Regions from separate parts of the Lysinibacillus sp. RS11 genome, predicted to be linked through region 1. Evidence: a T-box and tRNA genes for the amino acid it is inferred to sense, from the RefSeq annotation. Region 1 holds a T-box; the other holds one or more tRNA genes.
The links. A T-box is a leader RNA that pairs with one kind of tRNA and senses whether it is charged. The one in region 1 lies ahead of alaS (alanine--tRNA ligase), so its partner is inferred to be a tRNA-Ala.
Positions count from the first base shown of each region.

Region 2: it encodes a tRNA-Ala, which carries the amino acid that the T-box ahead of alaS (alanine--tRNA ligase) is inferred to sense. The anticodon was not compared.

Region 1 covers NZ_CP168124.1:3,339,242-3,343,833, reverse strand. The annotation lists gene hpaB (4-hydroxyphenylacetate 3-monooxygenase, oxygenase component) at 1-1,376, shown strand, start outside; gene AB9L17_RS17290 (CorA family divalent cation transporter) at 1,525-1,698, shown strand; T-box leader at 1,796-2,010, shown strand; gene alaS (alanine--tRNA ligase) at 2,280-4,592, shown strand, end outside.
Region 2 covers NZ_CP168124.1:105,944-110,535, reverse strand. The annotation lists rRNA gene AB9L17_RS00670 (16S ribosomal RNA) at 1-1,541, opposite strand, end outside; tRNA gene AB9L17_RS00665 (tRNA-Ala) at 1,687-1,762, opposite strand; tRNA gene AB9L17_RS00660 (tRNA-Pro) at 1,779-1,855, opposite strand; tRNA gene AB9L17_RS00655 (tRNA-Arg) at 1,866-1,942, opposite strand; tRNA gene AB9L17_RS00650 (tRNA-Leu) at 1,960-2,048, opposite strand; tRNA gene AB9L17_RS00645 (tRNA-Gly) at 2,054-2,128, opposite strand; tRNA gene AB9L17_RS00640 (tRNA-Leu) at 2,175-2,259, opposite strand; tRNA gene AB9L17_RS00635 (tRNA-Lys) at 2,280-2,355, opposite strand; tRNA gene AB9L17_RS00630 (tRNA-Thr) at 2,363-2,438, opposite strand; tRNA gene AB9L17_RS00625 (tRNA-Val) at 2,442-2,517, opposite strand; rRNA gene rrf (5S ribosomal RNA) at 2,528-2,643, opposite strand; rRNA gene AB9L17_RS00615 (23S ribosomal RNA) at 2,759-4,592, opposite strand, start outside.

The DNA of each region.
Region 1 (4,592 bases):
ATATTGATGGGAAAGTTGTCACAGGGAAGGTGTCGGAGCATCCAGCATTTAAGGGAGTTATGAAGAGTCAAGCAAGGCTTTTTGATTTACAAAATGAAAAGGAATTGCTTGAGAAAATGACATATGTGTCGCCAACAAGCAATAAGCGTGTAGGTATGTCTTTCCTTCAGGTGGCGACAGTCGAAGATCTTGTGAAAAGGCGTAATGCAGCACGGGAATGGGCATTATCCACTCAAGGTTTTATGGGAAGATGTCCTGATTACATGAATACAACATTAATGGCTTTAGCATCAGCAGCAGATTTTTTAAAAGATAAGCCAAACTGTTTTCCTAACCATTTACTGAATTTTTATGAGTATGCACGTGAGAATGATTTGACAATGACACATACTTTCATAGAGCCACAAGTAAATCGCAACCGATTTTATTTTGAGGATGACGAAGTTACAATTGCCGCTAAAATTGTAGATAATACAAATGAGGGATTAGTAATTAAAGGGGCAAGACTACTTGCGACGCAGGGAGGAATAACAGATGAGCTCCTTGTTTTATCAACGAATGGCTATGATGAAGGAAAAGGCTTTGGTTTCTCGATACCAAGTAATACGAAAGGTTTAAAATTTTTATGTAGACAGTCATTTGTTGGAGGGGAATCAGTTTTTGACCATCCATTAAGTAGTCGTTTCGAGGAAATGGATGCAATTGTAGTATTTGATAATGTTGTTGTCCCATGGGAACGCGTTTTTTATTATGGGAATGTAGAAGTTGCCAATAACTTTATGAACGTAAGTGGATTTCAAACATATGGTTTACATCAAGTTCTTTCACGTCAAATTGCCAAAACAGAATTTGTCTTAGGTGTTGTACAATCAATTGTTGATACAATCAGTATCGGCGATTACCAACATGTGCAGCAAAAAGTTGTTGATATTATTGTATCACTTGAAACGATGAAGGCTTTACTGTTAAAGTCTGAGATTGAGGCAAAAAAAGATGTTTTTGGCTTTATCAGACCTGATCATCCAACATTACTAGTAGCTATTCAGATTTTCCCTAAAGTATATCCGACCTTCACAGAAATAATTCAGTTACTTGGTGCGAGTGGGTTAATGTCCATTCCGAGTGAAAAAGCATTTGCAGCGGATGATGGTGATCTTGAACATTATTTACAGTCTTCTCAGGAGGGTGGAGAGGCGCGCGTCAAAAAATTCCGCTTAGCTTGGGATTTAACGATGAGTAGCTTTGGAACAAGACAAACACTGTATGAGCGCTTTTTCTTTGGTGACCCAGTTCGTGTAGCAACTGTACTTTATAAAACTTATGATAGGGAATCACTAGTTAATAGAGTGGAAACCTTTTTAAAAAATGAAAATTAGCTTTGAAAAAGAAATCGTTTAAAAATGTTAGTATTCTTTTTTTGACGGTTTCTTTATTTTGCATATGCGGTGGATTTGTCATGCGCTGATTTGTATGTATATAACTACAGTATTGTTCAATCCTTCTCAATGAATTAGAAGGGATAAAATGGTTAATCAACACACCTTTCATAATCTATTAACAGTAATTTCAACAATTATGTTGCCATTATCAGTGATTACAAGCTTTTTCGGAATGAATGTACCATTGCCATACCAAGATTTTCTAATTGCGACAATGACCATTAGTTTATTTTTTAGTCGTATTTCTTGGGGTATATAGGTTTATTTCAAAAAAATGGTTGCTTAGTTGCGATTAGTAATTATAGTGGTAATTGACAGAAGAAAATATTTTTTTTATAATTCTCGTTAGAAAATAGTAAAAAACGATGATGGAACAAGTACGTATTTGTGCGTGTAAAAGAAAGGGATTTCTAGGCTGAAAAAATCCTCACAATAGCAAATTCAGAAAGCTACTCCAGAGTGCAGTTAATCACTGCCGTTCACTGACGTTACAAGTGCTAAAGAGGTAAGTATACTATTACTTACAACTAGGGTGGTACCGCGAGATCAATTACAAGTCCTCGTCCCTTTTATGGGATGAGGGCTTTTTTTGTTTATCTTCATTCAGCAAGTGACTCTCACTCCTGAAGGAGAGGAGATTCAATGCGGTTGAGGTTCCTTTTCAATGGGTGTACCAAACACCTACTGAATGAAGATAATGCCTCCGGCGGACGTCACGGATTTTCGAAGGAATGAATTGTGCGTGCACAATTCAAAATCCGGACGTAATTACGCCAAGGCGAAATTGACTTGTGGATTCATATCGTAATTTTACAAAACATATAGGGAGGAACTTTTCATATGAAAGCAGTAGAAATTCGCCGCATGTATTTAGAATTCTTTAAAGAAAAAGGTCATCACCATGAACCATCAGCACCACTTGTGCCAATTAATGACCCGTCATTACTTTGGATCAACTCAGGTGTAGCGACACTTAAACCATATTTTGATGGTCGTATTATTCCTGAAAATCCACGCATTACAAATGCTCAAAAATCAATTCGTACAAATGATATTGAAAACGTAGGTAAAACAGCTCGTCACCATACGTTCTTTGAAATGTTAGGGAACTTCTCAATTGGGGATTACTTCAAAAAAGAAGCTATTCATTACGCTTGGGAGTTCTTAACGGATAAAAAATGGATGGGCTTTGATCCAGAGCTTTTATCGATTACTATCCATCCTGAAGATCAAGAAGCATATGATGTTTGGCATAACGAAATTGGTATTCCTGAAGAACGTTTAATCCGACTAGAGGGGAACTTCTGGGATATTGGTGAGGGTCCATCTGGTCCTAACTCGGAAATTTTCTATGACCGTGGGGAAGAATACGGTTCAGATGAAAATGATCCAGAAATGTATCCAGGTGGTGAAAATGAACGCTATCTTGAAATTTGGAACTTAGTGTTCTCTCAATTCAATCATAATCCTGATGGCACATATACGCCACTTCCAAAGCAAAACATTGATACAGGTATGGGTCTAGAGCGTATCGTATCAGTTATTCAAAATGTGCCAACTAACTTTGATACTGACTTGTTCATGCCTATTATTGAAAAAATCGAACAGTTTGCAAATCGTAAGTACAAACGTCCAGGTGAAGTAGCGTTAAGCGAAATCTTTGGTTCAGAAGAAGATGTTAATACACCATTTAAAGTTATCGCGGACCATATCCGTACAGTGGCGTTTGCTATTGGTGATGGCGCGCTTCCTTCAAATGAAGGTCGTGGTTATGTATTACGTCGTTTACTACGTCGTGCTGTGCGTTATGCAAAACAAATTGGCATTGAAAAGCCATTTATGTTTGAATTAGTACCAACTGTTGGTGAAATTATGAATGATTTCTACCCAGAGGTAACGGAAAAATGTGAATTTATCCAACGTGTTATTAAAAATGAAGAACTTCGCTTCCATGAAACATTAGACGGAGGTCTTGCAATCTTTAACGAAGTAGTAGAAGCCCAAAAAGCAGCTGGACATGACTATATTCCAGGTGCAGATGCATTCCGTTTATATGATACTTACGGTTTCCCAATTGAATTAACAGAAGAGTATGCAGAAGAAGTAGGCATGAAGGTAGATCATAAAGGTTTTGAAGTAGCGATGGAAGAACAACGTGAACGTGCACGTGCAGCCCGTCAAGATGTAGATTCTATGCAAGTACAAAATGAAGTACTAGCCAACTTGACTGTTGCAAGTGAATTTGTAGGCTATGATACATTGACGACAAACACAGAAATTGCGGCGATCATTGTCAATGGTCAAGTATCAAAGGGAGCATCTGAAGGTCAAGAAGCACTAGTTGTTTTAGCTAAAACACCATTCTATGCTGAAATGGGTGGTCAAATTGCGGATAGTGGTGTTATCTCAAATGATAGCTTTACTGCTATTGTAAAAGATGTACAAAAAGCACCTAATGGTCAACCCCTTCATACAGTACTTGTAGAATCTGGCGAAATGCATGTTGAAGATGCGGTGAAGGCAGTAGTGAACCGTGATGAACGTAATTTGATTATTAAAAACCATACAGCTACACATATCATGCAACGTGCATTAAAAGACGTGCTGGGCGATCATGTAAATCAAGCAGGTTCATATGTAGGACCCGATCGTTTACGTTTCGACTTCTCTCACTTCGGCCAAGTGACAAAAGAGGAATTACAACAAATTGAACGTATCGTAAATGAAAAAGTGTGGGATGATATAGAGGTCGTAATTGAAGAAAAAGGCATCGATGAAGCGAAAGCTATGGGGGCAATGGCATTATTCGGTGAGAAATATGGCGATGTTGTTCGCGTTGTTTCAATTGGTGACTATTCTATTGAGCTTTGTGGTGGTCTTCACGTAAAACGTTCTTCTGAAATTGGCTTCTTCAAAATTGTTTCAGAAGGTGGTATCGGTGCAGGTACTCGTCGTATCGAGGCTGTTACAGGTAAAGTTGCATATGAAGCAGTAAAAGAAGAAGAAGCTTTATTAAACGATGCAGCAGCTTTATTAAAAGCAAATTCAAAAGATATTGTGACAAAAGTACATGCGTTACAAGCTGACTACAAAGAATTACAACGTGAAAATGAGGCGTTATCACAAAAAATCGCTAATGCTCAAGCTGGTGCT
Region 2 (4,592 bases), 1.6 Mb from region 1:
TCCAGCCGCACCTTCCGATACGGCTACCTTGTTACGACTTCACCCCAATCATCTATCCCACCTTCGGCGGCTGGCTCCAAAAGGTTACCCCACCGACTTCGGGTGTTACAAACTCTCGTGGTGTGACGGGCGGTGTGTACAAGGCCCGGGAACGTATTCACCGCGGCATGCTGATCCGCGATTACTAGCGATTCCGGCTTCATGTAGGCGAGTTGCAGCCTACAATCCGAACTGAGAACGACTTTATCGGATTAGCTCCCTCTCGCGAGTTGGCAACCGTTTGTATCGTCCATTGTAGCACGTGTGTAGCCCAGGTCATAAGGGGCATGATGATTTGACGTCATCCCCACCTTCCTCCGGTTTGTCACCGGCAGTCACCTTAGAGTGCCCAACTAAATGATGGCAACTAAGATCAAGGGTTGCGCTCGTTGCGGGACTTAACCCAACATCTCACGACACGAGCTGACGACAACCATGCACCACCTGTCACCGTTGTCCCCGAAGGGAAAACCATATCTCTACAGTGGTCAACGGGATGTCAAGACCTGGTAAGGTTCTTCGCGTTGCTTCGAATTAAACCACATGCTCCACCGCTTGTGCGGGCCCCCGTCAATTCCTTTGAGTTTCAGTCTTGCGACCGTACTCCCCAGGCGGAGTGCTTAATGCGTTAGCTGCAGCACTAAGGGGCGGAAACCCCCTAACACTTAGCACTCATCGTTTACGGCGTGGACTACCAGGGTATCTAATCCTGTTTGCTCCCCACGCTTTCGCGCCTCAGCGTCAGTTACAGACCAGAAAGTCGCCTTCGCCACTGGTGTTCCTCCAAATCTCTACGCATTTCACCGCTACACTTGGAATTCCACTTTCCTCTTCTGCACTCAAGTCCCCCAGTTTCCAATGACCCTCCACGGTTGAGCCGTGGGCTTTCACATCAGACTTAAAGGACCGCCTGCGCGCGCTTTACGCCCAATAATTCCGGACAACGCTTGCCACCTACGTATTACCGCGGCTGCTGGCACGTAGTTAGCCGTGGCTTTCTAATAAGGTACCGTCAAGGTACAGCCAGTTACTACTGTACTTGTTCTTCCCTTACAACAGAGTTTTACGATCCGAAAACCTTCTTCACTCACGCGGCGTTGCTCCATCAGGCTTTCGCCCATTGTGGAAGATTCCCTACTGCTGCCTCCCGTAGGAGTCTGGGCCGTGTCTCAGTCCCAGTGTGGCCGATCACCCTCTCAGGTCGGCTACGCATCGTCGCCTTGGTGAGCCGTTACCTCACCAACTAGCTAATGCGCCGCGGGCCCATCTTATAGCGACAGCCGAAACCGTCTTTCAGTATTTCACCATGAAGTAAAATAGATTATTCGGTATTAGCCCCGGTTTCCCGGAGTTATCCCAAACTATAAGGTAGGTTGCCCACGTGTTACTCACCCGTCCGCCGCTAACATCAAAGGAGCAAGCTCCTTCTCTGTCCGCTCGACTTGCATGTATTAGGCACGCCGCCAGCGTTCGTCCTGAGCCAGGATCAAACTCTCCATAAAAAGAAATTTGATTAGCTCAAATTGTTTTGCTGGCATCATGTTTGATGTCCAAAATTTTGTTTCGTTCACTAACTCAAGGTTAGCTACTAAAAACTTTATTGATTACGTTTTGCTTGTTCAGTTTTCAAGGTTCATTTATTTTAATTGGTGGAGCCTAGCGGGATCGAACCGCTGACCTCCTGCGTGCAAGGCAGGCGCTCTCCCAGCTGAGCTAAGGCCCCAAAATTTAAGAAAAAATGGTCGGAATGACAGGATTCGAACCTACGACCCCTTGGTCCCAAACCAAGTGCTCTACCAAGCTGAGCTACATTCCGTTTGTTTTATTGGCGCGCCCGGCAGGAGTCGAACCCACAACCTTCTGATCCGTAGTCAGACGCTCTATCCAATTGAGCTACGGGCGCTAATTATAAAAATAAAATGGTGCCGAGGGCCGGAATCGAACCGGCACGGTAGTCACCTACCGCAGGATTTTAAGTCCTGTGCGTCTGCCAGTTCCGCCACCCCGGCACATTTGGAGCGGAAGACGAGGTTCGAACTCGCGACCCCCACCTTGGCAAGGTGGTGTTCTACCACTGAACTACTTCCGCATGTGCATAAGATTTATTTATCCTGGCAATTATGAAATTCTAAAAATGGTGCGGGTGAAGGGAGTCGAACCCCCACGCCTTGCGGCGCTAGATCCTAAGTCTAGTGCGTCTGCCAATTCCGCCACACCCGCATATTTTGTTGGCAATTAAATGGTGAGCCATGAAGGACTCGAACCTTCGACCCTCTGATTAAAAGTCAGATGCTCTACCAACTGAGCTAATGGCTCAAAACTATGGTGCCGGCGATAGGAGTCGAACCCACGACCTACTGATTACAAGTCAGTTGCTCTACCAACTGAGCTACACCGGCAAATGGTGGAGGATGACGGGCTCGAACCGCCGACCCCCTGCTTGTAAGGCAGGTGCTCTCCCAGCTGAGCTAATCCTCCTGGGTATAATGCCTAGCGACGTCCTACTCTCACAGGGGGAAGCCCCCAACTACCATCGGCGCTAAAGAGCTTAACTTCCGTGTTCGGTATGGGAACGGGTGTGACCTCTTTGCCATCATCACTAGACTATTTTAAAGACAAGATTTATTATAACACATTTTGTTATAATTGCAAGCTTTTTTTAAAAAACTTTCTTGTTCTTTCAAAACTGGATAAACGTGCATTGAATGTTTCAAACATTTTGGTTAAGTCCTCGATCGATTAGTATTCGTCAGCTCCATGTGTCACCACACTTCCACCTCGAACCTATCTACCTCATCGTCTTTGAGGGATCTTACTTACTTGCGTAATGGGAAATCTCATCTTGAGGGGGGCTTCATGCTTAGATGCTTTCAGCACTTATCCCGTCCACACATAGCTACCCAGCGATGCCTTTGGCAAGACAACTGGTACACCAGCGGTGTGTCCATCCCGGTCCTCTCGTACTAAGGACAGCTCCTCTCAAATTTCCTACGCCCACGACGGATAGGGACCGAACTGTCTCACGACGTTCTGAACCCAGCTCGCGTACCGCTTTAATGGGCGAACAGCCCAACCCTTGGGACCGACTACAGCCCCAGGATGCGATGAGCCGACATCGAGGTGCCAAACCTCCCCGTCGATGTGGACTCTTGGGGGAGATAAGCCTGTTATCCCCGGGGTAGCTTTTATCCGTTGAGCGATGGCCCTTCCATGCGGAACCACCGGATCACTAAGCCCGTCTTTCGACCCTGCTCGACTTGTAGGTCTCGCAGTCAAGCTCCCTTGTGCCTTTACACTCTACGAATGATTTCCAACCATTCTGAGGGAACCTTTGGGCGCCTCCGTTACCTTTTAGGAGGCGACCGCCCCAGTCAAACTGTCCGCCTGACACTGTCTCCTGCCCCGCTAAGGGGCATGGGTTAGAATTTCAATACAACCAGGGTAGTATCCCACCGACGCCTCCTTCGAAGCTGGCGCTCCGAGATCTCTGGCTCCTACCTATCCTGTACAAGTTGTACCAAAATTCAATATCAGGCTACAGTAAAGCTCCACGGGGTCTTTCCGTCCTGTCGCGGGTAACCTGCATCTTCACAGGTACTATAATTTCACCGAGTCTCTCGTTGAGACAGTGCCCAGATCGTTACGCCTTTCGTGCGGGTCGGAACTTACCCGACAAGGAATTTCGCTACCTTAGGACCGTTATAGTTACGGCCGCCGTTTACTGGGGCTTCAATTCGCAGCTTCGCTTGCGCTAACCACTCCTCTTAACCTTCCAGCACCGGGCAGGCGTCAGCCCCTATACGTCACCTTACGGTTTTGCAGAGACCTGTGTTTTTGCTAAACAGTCGCCTGGGCCTATTCACTGCGGCTCTCATGCGCTTGCACGCTCAAGAGCACCCCTTCTCCCGAAGTTACGGGGTCATTTTGCCGAGTTCCTTAACGAGAGTTCTCTCGCACACCTTAGGATTCTCTCCTCGACTACCTGTGTCGGTTTGCGGTACGGGCACCTCTCACCTCGATAGAGGCTTTTCTTGGCAGTGTGAAATCAGGAACTTCGTCCATACGGACTCGCCATCACAGCTCAACGTTACAGTGTGCGGATTTGCCTACACACACGCCTTACTGCTTGGACGCGCACAACCAACGGCGCGCTTACCCTATCCTACTGCGTCCCCCCATTTCTCAAACGGTGAGGAGGTGGTACAGGAATATCAACCTGTTGTCCATCGCCTACGCCTATCGGCCTCGGCTTAGGTCCCGACTAACCCTGAGCGGACGAGCCTTCCTCAGGAAACCTTAGTCATACGGTGGACGGGATTCTCACCCGTCTTTCGCTACTCATACCGGCATTCTCACTTCTAAGCGCTCCACCAGTCCTTCCGATCTGACTTCAACGCACTTAGAACGCTCTCCTACCACTGACATCGTAGATGTCAATCCACAGCTTCGGTGAATCGTTTAGCCCCGATACATTTTCGGCGCAGCGTCACTCGACCAGTGAGCTATTACGCACTCTTTAAATGATGGCTGCTTCTAAGCCAACATCCTGGTTG